3 regions of the Yersinia kristensenii genome follow, and region 1 is predicted to be linked to each of the others. Evidence: predicted binding sites of a transcription regulator. Region 1 holds the regulator's gene; each other region holds the start of a gene.

Region 1 (4,292 bases):
GCGATCAGTGGAAGCGCACCAAAGACGACAATAACGTGCTGATGACGCCGGAATCCCGCTTTGTTAAAAATGAAGCGGTGAAAACATTGGCAGCAGCTAACCTGCGCGGGCAGATTATCCCGACGCCGATGGAAGTGAAAATTCACCAACAAGATGCCGATTTGAGTAAAGGCGTTGCTCTTGACCTGAGCGCTTTACCAAAACCGGCCGCTGATGCTGCACAACAGCGTTTTGAATTACTGGGTTTGAAGTCTGATTCAGCCGGCTTCCCGATTAAAACGGTAATTCAGCCGTCTGCTTTTAAAGGTGATTTAGCCGTTTCTGGGGCATATGAGCTGAAAATCGGCGAAAAAGGCGCGCAGGTCATAGGTTTTGATCCGGCAGGGGTGTTCTACGGTTTGCAATCTATTCTTTCTTTAGTGCCGGTTGACGGTAGCAAGAAGATTGCAACATTGGAGGCCAAAGATGCGCCGCGCTTTGAATATCGCGGAGTCTTCCTGGATGTCGGGCGTAACTTCAAAACCAAAGATGCCGTGCTGCGTTTGCTCGATCAAATGGCGGCTTACAAGCTGAACAAATTCCATTTCCACCTCAGTGATGATGAAGGCTGGCGTATTGAGATTCCTGGCTTGCCAGAACTGACGGATGTCGGTAGCAAGCGTTGCCACGATTTAACGGAAACTACCTGTTTATTGCCACAATTGGGTTCTGGCCCGGATAGCAATAATCTGGGTTCTGGTCATTTTACCCGCGCTGATTACATCGACATTCTGAAATACGCCAAGGCGCGTCAGATTGATGTCATTCCTGAAATTGATATGCCAGCCCATGCTCGTGCGGCTGTGGTATCAATGGAGGCCCGCTACAACAATTTGATGAAGCAGGGCAAAGAAAAAGAAGCCAACGAATTCCGTCTGGTCGACCCGACAGATGATTCTCAAACGACTTCAGTTCAGTTGTATGAGCGCAAAAGTTATCTCAACCCCTGCCTGGATTCTTCTAAGCGTTTTGTCGACAAAGTGATCGGCGAAATGGCTCAGATGCATAAAGAAGCCGGTATGCCGCTAAATACTTGGCATTTTGGCGGCGATGAGGCCAAAAATATCCGTCTGGGGGCCGGGTTCCAGGACAAAAACAGCCCGATTGAGCCGGGTAAAGGCATTATTGATAAGAGTGTAGAAGATAAGCCGTGGGCCAAATCGCAGGTTTGTCAGGACATGGTCAAGCAAGGCAAAATTCAGGATGTTGAGCACCTTTCCAGCCACTTTGCTATTGAAGTCAGCAAGTTGGTAAATGCTCACGGCATCGAAAAAATGCAAGCCTGGCAAGATGGCCTTAAAGATGCCAAAGATTCGAAGGATTTTGCGACCAAACGTGTGGGCGTTAACTTCTGGGATACCCTCTATTGGGGCGGGGCCGACTCAGTCAATGATTGGGCCAATAAAGGTTATGAAGTGGTCGCGTCCAACCCAGATTATGTCTATTTCGACATGCCGTATGAAGTTAACCCAAGTGAGCGCGGTTATTACTGGGCAACTCGCTTCAACGACGAAGCTAAAGTCTTCAGTTTCGCGCCGGACAACATGCCGCAAAATGCTGAAACCTCGGTTGACCGCGATGGTAATCACTTCAGTGCCAAGAGTGATAAACCTTGGCCGGGTGTGCACGGTATTTCAGGCCAATCATGGAATGAAACTGTCCGGACTGACGAACAGATGGAATACATGATTTTCCCACGGGTATTACCATTGGCGGAACGTGCCTGGCATCGTGCGCCATGGGAGCAAGATTACAAAGCAGGTCGTGAGTACAAAGGTGGCGAAACCCATATGGTCGATACCAAGGCGTTGAACTCAGATTGGCAGCGTTTTGCCAATATTATGGGGCAACGTGAATTGGCGAAACTGGATAAAGCCGGTGTTGCTTACCGCTTACCGGTGCCGGGAGCACGTGTTGTTGCAGGGGAGTTAGAAGCTAACATCTCCTTGCCGGGGCTGATTATTGAGTATTCGACTGATGGCGGCAAGCAATGGCAGAAATATGATGTCAAAGCCCAACCTAAAGTCAGCGGTGATGTGTTGATTCGCTCGACCAGTCCGGATGGTAAACGTAGTAGCCGTGCGGAGCCGGTTAAAGTCTGATTATTGCTGTCAAAGTGTTGTGTCTGATGTTAACTCCTGTTTGCCCGATTTTTAGGTAAACAACATTAAGTGAAATTGAGTTGATGGTTTTTACCCCGGCGAGTCCGGGGTTTTTTTTGCTTCAAACTCATACGGATAGCGACTAAGTGAGCAATAAAAAAGTGGATTTGTCACGAGGATAGGGATATAGGATACCAGTAACAAAAATGACCACCTGACTCCCAACTAAAATGATTTGTGGGAAAGGCGGCCATCTTGAGAATTGCTTATTTCAGCATTATCTAAAAATCTTTATATGATCAATGCGATTAAACCATATTATTTTGGATCGTGCGCAGACTCATCTTCACGGCAATTGCCAGTGGCACAGTGGCCATATAGATACAGGCTATGATTGGTCAGCTTGATGCCATGCTTCTCAGCAATATCACGCTGCTGTTTTTCAATCTCTTCATTGCTAAATTCAATCACTTTGCCGCAATCCAGGCAAATCAGATGATCGTGATGATGTTGTTGTGTCAATTCAAAGACTGATTTACCGCCTTCGAAATTGTGGCGGGTCACAATACCGGCATCATCAAATTGGTTCAGTACGCGGTAAACCGTCGCCAAGCCAATTTCTTCACCGATATCGATCAGCTTTTTATAAAGATCTTCCGCGCTGACGTGATGGTTAACCGGATCTTGTAACACTTCCAGAATTTTAAGCCGAGGCAGCGTTACTTTAAGGCCTGCATTTTTTAAGGCTTTGTTGTTGTCAGTCATGCGGATTCAGTCCTATTACTATCGATTCAAATTAAGGCCGTTCAGCCTATGACATCCGTGGCGCAATATTCTCAATTGCGTCTCATTATAGAACTGCTAGCCCCAAATGAAAACCGTGGTTGTTAACAAAGATATAATCGCACACTTTGTCCCATTAATCATGCAATGTATTGATGAATGGGATTGTTGCATCATTTAAGTATATGGCTGCTAGGCGTAACGTTACAAATTTGTAGCGGTTTATTTTCATTTTTCACGGATGAACATGCGGATCTGTGGGCGGCTTAACAAGTATCGCGAGAGGCGTAAGAGTAACGGAAACGCGGTTTGATGTTTAACACCACCCGCGCGTTTCCGACACGACAAATTAACCGGTAATTTCAGCGAGATTCAGTTCTTCACTGATCTGTTTCACCCAAGCACTCACTCGCTCATTCGTCAGTTCTGGCTGGCGATCTTCATCAATAGCTAAACCGACAAAGTGATCATCATCCGCCAAGCCTTTAGAGGCTTCGAAGTGGTAGCCTGCCGTTGGCCAGTGACCGACAATGGCAGCACCGCGTGGTTCGATGATATCGCGCACGGTTCCCATCGCATCACAGAAATATTCTGCGTAATCTTCCTGGTCGCCACAACCAAACAACGCCACCAGTTTGCCGTTGAAATCGATCTCTTCCAGCGTCGGGAAGAAATCATCCCAATCACACTGGGCTTCACCGTAATACCAGGTTGGGATACCGATCAGCAGAATATCGAAGCCTTCTAAATCTTCTTTGCTGCTTTTGGCAATGTCATGAACCTCAGCAACCTCTTTGCCCAGTTGCTTTTGGATCATCTTGGCAATGTTTTCGGTATTGCCAGTATCGCTGCCAAAGAAAATGCCTACAGTTGCCATATAACGTAATACCCTTAAATTCAAAAAGTTATGCAAATTATTGAGCCTTCTGCCCAATAATATAACACATGTATAGGGCCATATAATGCCAGAAAATCTCGCCAGGCCGATATCAAGTTTATGCGATATAAAATTTTTGTGAGCCGCTCAACCTTATAGCGGCATTGCCGATAACCTTCATGTAACCGAAAGGTTGCAATTTGCGGTGCCAGGGGGAAAACCGTCAGATGAAAATTTGCCGGGAAAGGAGTTGTCGTTAGCTGTATGGAACGTCCTTTATTGCTTTTCGGTCATCAAGTAACACCAGAGTTTTAACGATAACTATCCGATATATAAGGGGAACGAACATGCAGTTTTTAAGAGATATTACCATCAGAGCCGCACTACTTTGGGTGCTTGGGGCATTTTGCCTGCTATGGGGCGGTGTATCGGGTTATACATTGCTATCACTGAATCAACTGACACAATCGTCTAATGCCAACAGTGTGTTG
Region 2 (4,292 bases), 770 kb from region 1:
ATGGCATTTTGCCTAATTCAGCGGCGTTCTTGGTTTCACGTACTTTGCCTTTCGTGTAGGTATAAGCGGCGATCAGGTTGATATTGTCGTTAATTTCACTGTTTAACTGGGTTTCTATCCCCTGCGATTGGATTTCACCAATTGGCACGCTGTAGGCCAGTGCTGAGTCGTATTCGCTGATATTCTTCTGCCGCAAATCATACAAAGCGGTGGTCAGCAGGGTGCTGCTGCCCGGAGGCTGATATTTCAACCCTAGCTCAACCTGACGTGCCGTTTTTGGATCCAATGCCCCGGTTCCCGGCGCGCCTTTAGCGGTGTTGGGTTCAAATGAGGTGCTGTAGCTGACATAGGGCGAGATACCGGAATCAAAGGCATACAACACGCCAGCCCGTCCAGTAAAGGCGTGGGAGTCTTGCTGATCTTGCGTGACACTTTTACGGTTCATGATTTTTAACTGCGACCAGTCATAGCGCCCGGACAACAAGAAATTCCACTTATCCAGCTCAATTTGGTCTTGTAAATAAACCCCGACCTGATCGAGTTTGGTTAAATCACTGCTATTGAGCGACAGGTCACTGTCCTTGATATTCAGGCCATAAGAGGGGGATACCCAATCCAAATTGTAGGCTGGCAGCACTTTACCCATATAGAACAGGCTATCAATACGGGTGCGTTTATAATCTAACCCGGTCAGCACTGTGTGATTTAACTGTCCAGTCCAGAAGTCGGCTTGTAACTGGTTGTCGACCGCAAACTCACCGGTGTTCTGCCGTTCGATTTGCGGACGGCGGGTCATGGTGCGCTTATCAGCCAGTAAATCCATAAAGACCAGATATTTGTAATCTTGCTTGTTGTAGCTGTAACGCAGATTTTGGCGGAATTTAAAGGTGTCATTGATGTAATGCTCGAGGGCATAACCGACAGAGGTTTGCTCGCGTTCAGACTGCTCAAATGACGGGTCGCTGACGTTGAAATCGTAAGGTATTTTACCGTAGGGGGTGCCAAACACCGTGCCGATGGCCGGTAAGAAGTTACGTGAGCCAGCTTTGGGTTCTTTCTGATAGCTGGTCAGCAAGGTAAAAGTGGTGTCTTCATTCGGGATGAAAGTCAATGCAGGGGCAATGGCAAAACGCTCCTGCTTATAGGTATTAACCGCATCATCCTGTGTTCTGCCAATCCCATTCAGGCGATAGAGAACTTTACCCTCATCATCCAACACACCGCCAAAATCAAAGGCGGCTTCTGCCAGACTCTTATTTCCCGCCCCGACTTGCACTTTATGAATACTTTCGGCTGTCGGGCGTTTGCTGACCATATTGATCAGGCCACCTGGGTTGACTTGGCCGTAAAGCACAGATGCTGGGCCACGAACCACTTCAACGCGCTCCAGCAGCCACGGATCAATTTGGCCGCCGCGCCGTGCGCCACCCAGCGAGTTATAACTTAAACCATCCAGGAAACGCGGTGCGTAGCCGAAACCTCGAATGATAACTTCGTCATTCATGTTAGAACCACCCCGATATTCCGGCACAACACCAGCGGTATAACGCAATGCTTGTGCCACGGAAGTCGCACCTTGCTCTTGCATTTGCTGGCTGGTAATCACGGAAACAGATTGTGGCGTGCGGATCAGCGGGGTGTCGGTCTTGGTGCCGGTTGAGCTATTTTTAGCGACGAAGCCATCATCTTGTTGCCCGCTACCTGCTTTGGCAACCACCACTAATTTATCTTCTTTTGTCGCTGTTGCTTCTTTCGCTGTGGTCGCCGCGAAAGCCGGTAGAACCGGTATTAATGTTAGTGCAGAGGTTAATAATAAGGTTTTTGATGCATAGCTTGCCCTGAATGGCAATTTCCCTGGCATCTTCTTGCCTGAAATATCAAACATGATTTATCCCTACCTAGAAACACAATAATAGAAGTGCTGGAGTCCATTCGGATTTATACCTTTCATCTTTCAAATTACAGGGGAGTGGGTGGCACTCAATAAACCGAATCACATATTTGCGTAAGCTCATCGGGATTATCTCTTTTGCCGCGTTCCTACCTATTGAAATCTATTGGGTTTATTTATTATCCGGTATGGCGATAAGAAAACTTTCTGCCCATTCAATTCCTTCTCGACACCACAGACCGCCCTTACTCATATTAAGGGAATAAAGTGGCACTCAAGAGAGAATACGCACTATCTTATTGCAAATGCTAATGGTTCTCAATATTATTTGCATTCATATAATAATTACAAATATATTTAACTCGGTTGCTTGTGGACATACATTGGCTTGATGAATGGTGCCTTAATGTGTAGTGAACAGAGACTTGGGCAATGAAATCAAAAGGATTGAGTGTGAGCACGACAAATGAACATTTTGATAGCCAGCGTTTGTTAGCCGACCCTCTGGTTGGTAGTGAGTCATGGTGGCAGCAGATTGCGCAGTGGGGGACACCGCTGGTGGAGCCAGTCGCTGCGGGTAAAGTGAAGCTAACGTTTCTCTGGCGAGAGCCGCCAGTCAAGGCGGGAGGCACTGCCTATAGCCGCGTCTATATTGATGTTAACGGCGTGACAGATCACCACAGTCCCAACCCGGAAACGCTACAGCGCTTGGGCCAGAGCAATGTTTGGTATTGGCAGACAGAAGTGGAATCTGATTTCCGGGGCAGCTACAGCTTTATTCCTGTTGTTGAAGAACACTGTTTGAATTTACCGGAGGGGACATCACAAGAGCGCCGTCAAGCGCAGCGCAATTGGTGGCTCTCATTGATGGATCTCGCTGAAAACGATCCGTTTAACCCTACCGCTCCCCATTACAGCTATCGCGGGAAACCACTTTCGGCGGTGCATTTAGCCGATGCTTTGCCCCAGACGGCCTGGCAGCCCATTGATGCGGGCCAAAAACTCCCAACGGACCCAAAACGGCTGCAACGGATTAGCTGGAATAGTGCGTTGCTCGGTAACAGCCGCAACGTGTGGATTTACCACACACTCGGTGCCGAAGATAAGACTGAGCGGCCGCTGGCTATCTTACTCGATGGTCAATATTGGGCGCATGGACAATCGATATTTGGCGTGCTGGACAGCGAAACTGACGCCGGGCGTCTGCCTGCCAGTGTGTATGTCTTAATCGACATCATCGACCAACCTCATCGCGCAGTGGAATTGCCCTGTAATCAGGATTTCTGGCAAGCGCTGCAAACGGAATTACTGCCACAAGTGGCCTTGCTGCAACCTTTCACTGATAAAGCCTCTCGCACCCTGGTCGCCGGACAGAGTTTTGGCGGGTTAGCTTCGCTGTATGCCGGATTACATTGGCCGCAGCGTTTTGGTTGTGTGCTGAGTCAGTCAGGTTCCTTTTGGTGGCCAGACGTCGACAATTTCAAAGCACTGACTGCCGGGACTGCCGAGCGGCAGGGCTGGCTGACAGAACAGGTTTATCAAGGTGTGGGCGCTGACCATCCATTAGATATCTTTATGGAAGCGGGCCGTCGCGAAGATGTGATTTATCAAGTCAATGAGGCCATGAGTGAAGCACTGCGACAGGCCGGGCATCGGCTGCATTATCGAGTGTATTCAGGGGGCCACGACGCCTTGTGCTGGCGCGGCGGCTTGATTGATGGATTGCACTGTTTATTAGGTTCCTCTGATTCAAAATAAGGATATTTACGCCATGAACATTTATGCCATGAACAATGAAACAGAAACACCCACCAACCCGTTTGATAATGAAGATCTGCCTTTTTTTGTGCTGATCAATGAGCAACAGCAATACAGCCTGTGGCCCCAAATTACGGCGATCCCGGCAGGGTGGGAGATTGTTCATGGCCTGCAAAGCCGGGCCGATTGTGTGAAATATCTTGAGGCTAACTGGGTCGATATGCGCCCGGCCAGTTTGATTCGGGCAGAGGCTGGCCTGCAATAACGCGGGCCGTGGGCTAAAGGAATTATCAGATTATTGCGGCTCCACTTGCCGCAATAATCCTGTGTTGCCAAAAAAAGGAATACCCATCGTGTCAGAGGATTCAATCTCCCTTGTTGCTGTTGTCGAACTGCCCTTGGTGGCGGCACAGCCCGGCATTTGGTTCGCCGATCAGTTAAGTCAGCAAAAAAACATGTTTACCGTGGCCCATTACATTGAACTGGCGGGGCCGCTGGATCAGGCGTTATTTAGCCGCGCTGTTAGCCAAGGGTTGGCGGAGGCCGATACGCTTCATGCACGCTTTTTTGATGGAAACGACGGCCCGATGCAGCGCATACCCTTACAGTGTCATGCGGCTGACATGCCCGAGTTGGCGTGGTT
Region 3 (4,292 bases), 790 kb from region 1:
GGGCAGCTGCAACAACCACCTTTTTACCACTTTGGTATCTCCCAACCACAACCCTTGTAGGTAACTCAGCCAACAACCTAAGCTGGCCGCAGCGGTCAGGATGATCATGGTGGGCAAGAATGCCATGACACCTTTGGCAATAAGTGCACCCGCCAATAGCAACAAGCTATCACCGGGGAGGAAAGAGGCGGGTAGTAAACCATTTTCTAAAAAGAGGGTGGTAAAAAGTATGCCGTAAATAACCCAAATCACATTCGGGTCGGCAAGTTTACTAAAATCCTGCTGCCATAGGGCATGAAGGATTTCGCGTAATACATCCATTTCTGTTCCTGTTTGCCTATCGTGTGAGGATATTGTTGTAAGGTTTTACCTAGTGTATCGGTAATGGCGCTAATCCACATTGATCTTATCCTCAATAACAGAATTTTTAAGGATATACACACACGCCGTTGACACTATATTGTGTAAGAGAGGATTAATGCGCGGAGATTATCACCGCGCATGAACAAACCTTATCGCTCAGAAGTACTACTGTGAAGCTTTAATGCGTTCAAACCCAGCCATTAAATCGTCCTGCAAATCTTGTACATTTTCCAGGCCAATGTGTAAACGGAATAAGGTGCCTTTGATTCCCTCGCCCTCATACTTACGGATAGCCCTGATATCCTTAGGTTGATAGCCCAGAATCAAGGACTCAAATCCGCCCCACGAGAAAGCCATGCTGAAATGAGTAAAGTGGTCGAGATAGGCTTCTAACTGCTGTTGCGTTAACTCTTCTTTTAACTCAAAAGAGAACAAACCATTACAGCCGGTGAAATCTCGTTTGTAGAATTCATGGCCTTTGCAGCCGGGCAGTGCAGGGTGATAGACCACAGCCACTTCCGGACGTTGAGTCAGCCAGTTTGCGATTTCGATACTGTTTTTTTCATGCTGCTTTAAACGCACACTCAGGGTGCGTAAACCCCGGCTGGCAAGATAGGCGGTATCGGCATCCACCATTTGCCCCATCAGATAAGAGTCTTCGCGCAGTTGCTCCCAACAACGGGAGTTGGCGACAGCAATCCCCAGCATGGCATCGGAATGGCCAATAATATATTTAGTACCTGATTGGATGGAAATATCGATATCAAAATCCAGTGCTTTAAACAGTACGCCAGCCGCCCACGTATTATCCATGATGATGATTATCTCTGGAGAAACAGCGCGGATGGATTTGACAATGGCGGGAATATCTTGCACTTCCATCGTGATAGAGCCGGGTGACTCAAGAAAAACTACTTTAGTTTGCGGTGTGATCAACGAGGCTATTTCGGTCCCTATCATAGGATCAAAATAAGTGGTGGTGATATTCATGCGCGATAAGATTTTATCGCAAAAACTTTGTGCCGGTTCATAGGCCGATCCAGTCATCAACACATGATCGCCGGTGGAAACAAATGACAAAATAGCATTGCTGATAGCGGCGGCACCGCAAGGATAAAGCACACAACCCGCGCCACCTTCCAGTTCTGTCATGGCTTCTTGCAAGGAGAAATGGGTTAGCGTGCCTCTGCGGCCATAAAATAGCGCACCATTCCCGCGATTAATGGTGGCGTGCTTTTTGGCTTTCACTGATTCAAAAACCAGAGAAGATGCGCGCTGAATGACTGTATTGACCGAACCTTGGGTGAATTTCTGACTTCTGCCAGCGCTAACTAAGATTGTTTCCAATTTTTCTGTCGTGGGTTTATTTACAGACATAATCGCTTTGCCGCCTTCTTATCAGCATGCCCATTATTCCATGGTCAGCATTCATTATTGGGATGTATTTATTCCTTACGTTAGCATGATGATTGTGATGAGAGGGCAGCTTTCACCATGAAAAAAACTAAAGAGGGTGACTCGCTGTTTTCCACAGATTTGTCATGGAAAAATGCTGTGTAAGTGACGAAATAGGAAATTTATTAAGGGGAGCTCGTTAGGGGAGGCCCTATTTTATGTAAAAGCACTCTCTGCAATTAATCCTTTTTTATTTTTACAAAGAGTGTCACCCAATCTGTACAGCTCAGAACGCTGATCCGTCGATCACGCCGCGTAGTCCCTGATATCAGGGGAATTCTTATTTTTTCTCAAAAAATAGGCGCAAATACTAATGATAATTACTATCAATCCCCAATTTGTTTGATATGATCGGCAGCTGATTTCGTCCTTAAATTGATATGCATATTGGGTGGAGGCGCAGCGTGAAAACAGCTGGCAAAAAGATTAAAGATAAATCATTGGTGCAAGGCCGAATGATGAACGGCGCGATGGCATTATTGCTGGTGGTAGGTTTAACCGGTCATGCATTCGCCGCGCCAGGCAACAGTAGCGCAGTCGCTGCATCAGTTGTGACACCAACGACGACAGCAACATCAACGCCGTTACCTGCACCGGAAATTACATCTGTAGCAGCCCCTGCTAATGCAGAAGCTGTTGCACCCACAATGCCAGCACCGGTGATTCAACCTGCCCCGCAAGGGCTGGCGATGGACCTCTCAGTTTGGGGTATGTATCAACATGCTGATGTGGTGGTTAAAGGTGTAATGATTGGCTTGGTATTGGCCTCAATTGTGACCTGGACTATTTTATTCTCCAAAGGGACTGAATTATTCCGCGCACGTCGCCGTTTACGGCAAGAACACGAAGTTATCGGCGCGGTCGCTGATCTTGATACCGCGTCTGAGCGAGCAGAGGTTTTCTCTCCAGAGAGCATCAGCGGACTATTGCTGCGTGAGGCGCAGAATGAGCGCCTGCTATCGGCAGAATCAGATGATAACAATGGCATTAAAGAGCGTACTGCTTTTCGTCTGGAGCGCCGCGTGGCTGCCATTGGTCGCCAAATGGGCAAAGGTAATGGCTTCCTGGCGACAATCGGTGCTATTTCTCCGTTTGTCGGGTTGTTTGGTACGGTTTGGGGCATCATGAACAGCTTTATTGGTATTGCTCACTCACAGACGACCAACCTGGCTGTTGTTGCTCCGGGTATTGCAGAAGCCTTGCTGGCAACAGCACTTGGCTTAGTTGCCGCAATTCCTGCAGTGGTTATCTATAATATCTTTGCTCGCCTTATTGGTTCTTATCGCGCTCAGGTAGGGGATGTTGCTGCACAGGTATTATTATTGCTGAGCCGTGATCTTGATTTGAGCAACAGCGCTGAAGCAAAGTCACCTAAGCAGCCTCACCAATTGCGTGCGGGGTGATTTATGGCCATGCGGATGAACGATAACCTCGATGAAAGTGGTGAATTGCACGAAATTAACGTGACACCTTTCATCGACGTCATGCTGGTGTTGCTGATTATCTTTATGGTGGCGGCACCCTTGGCGACGGTTGATATTAAAGTAGACTTACCGGCATCTTCAGCGGTGCCACAGCCGCGGCCAGAGAAACCGGTTTTTCTGACAGTGAAAGCTGATAATCAGCTGTATGTCGGCGATCAGCAGGTTGATCGCGATACACTGGCGGCTGCGCTGGATAAAGTGACTCAATCGAACAAAGAAACCACCATATTTTTCCAAGCGGATAAAGTGGTGGATTATGAGACTCTGATGAGTGTGATGGACGCATTGCGTAAGTCAGGTTATCTCAAGGTAGGTTTAGTCGGCATGGAAGCTGGTGGCGCAAAATAATCAATAATAGGCGCGGTAGTTATTACCGCGCCTGATATTGGTGATTGGAGATTATTGTTTGGGAGTATTACGTCCGACCTCACTTGTTGCTGACACGCTAACGGCTTGTTGTAGTTCAAGTTCCAGCTCATGAGCATTATGAGCTTCGTAGTAATTATCTTCACCAACGCATTGTTTCCAGTTAATATATTCAGGTGCATTTACATTATTTTCCGGTGAATATGCAATGGCAATAAATGCCATTTGAATACCATTCTTTATAATCATCTCACACATTCCTTCATCTATAAGTGTTTTGCTGATAAAAAATCCTTTATTTGGTAACATTGTCGAGTTATAGCTATCCATACCATCTGAAAGAATGATCATTAGTTTTTTATGGCCATTATCAGCTGTCTCCTTAAATATGTTATTAGCCGAGAGTATCCCTGAGCTTATTAGCGTCCCCCCTAATGGAGCCATTTCTATTATATTTTCTATACTATAATCAAATTGTTCTCTCTCTAGTGAGTATGAGTTTGTACCACTTAGGCAAATCTCTTTGTGTTTGATATCACGCATAGGGATATCAATGGGTTGTACATTTTCAGTAATTGACATAATTGTCTTTTTATAGTCAATATGATCGCCGATTACATCCAA

Evidence for each region. The regulator Fur, encoded in region 1, represses iron uptake genes when iron is present. The targets are predictions, from matches to a motif close to ATAATAATGAGAACNACTATCAA.
Region 2: a site for Fur is predicted at 2,197-2,219, ahead of fes (enterochelin esterase). Genes of this name have one in related genera too.
Region 3: a site for Fur is predicted at 2,126-2,148, ahead of exbB (tol-pal system-associated acyl-CoA thioesterase). Genes of this name have one in related genera too.

The regions. Positions count from the first base shown of each region.
Region 1 covers NZ_UHIY01000001.1:2,708,560-2,712,851, forward strand. The annotation lists gene DX162_RS12350 (beta-N-acetylhexosaminidase) at 1-2,141, shown strand, start outside; gene fur (ferric iron uptake transcriptional regulator) at 2,460-2,906, opposite strand; gene fldA (flavodoxin FldA) at 3,274-3,801, opposite strand; gene DX162_RS12365 (methyl-accepting chemotaxis protein) at 4,149-4,292, shown strand, end outside.
Region 2 covers NZ_UHIY01000001.1:1,942,912-1,947,203, forward strand. The annotation lists gene DX162_RS08955 (TonB-dependent siderophore receptor) at 1-1,885, opposite strand, end outside; gene fes (enterochelin esterase) at 2,345-3,649, shown strand; gene DX162_RS08965 (MbtH family protein) at 3,663-3,914, shown strand; gene DX162_RS08970 (non-ribosomal peptide synthetase) at 4,003-4,292, shown strand, end outside.
Region 3 covers NZ_UHIY01000001.1:1,919,135-1,923,426, forward strand. The annotation lists gene DX162_RS08835 (DedA family protein) at 1-321, opposite strand, end outside; gene metC (cystathionine beta-lyase) at 529-1,740, opposite strand; gene exbB (tol-pal system-associated acyl-CoA thioesterase) at 2,223-3,221, shown strand; gene exbD (TonB system transport protein ExbD) at 3,225-3,650, shown strand; gene DX162_RS08855 (vWA domain-containing protein) at 3,702-4,292, opposite strand, start outside.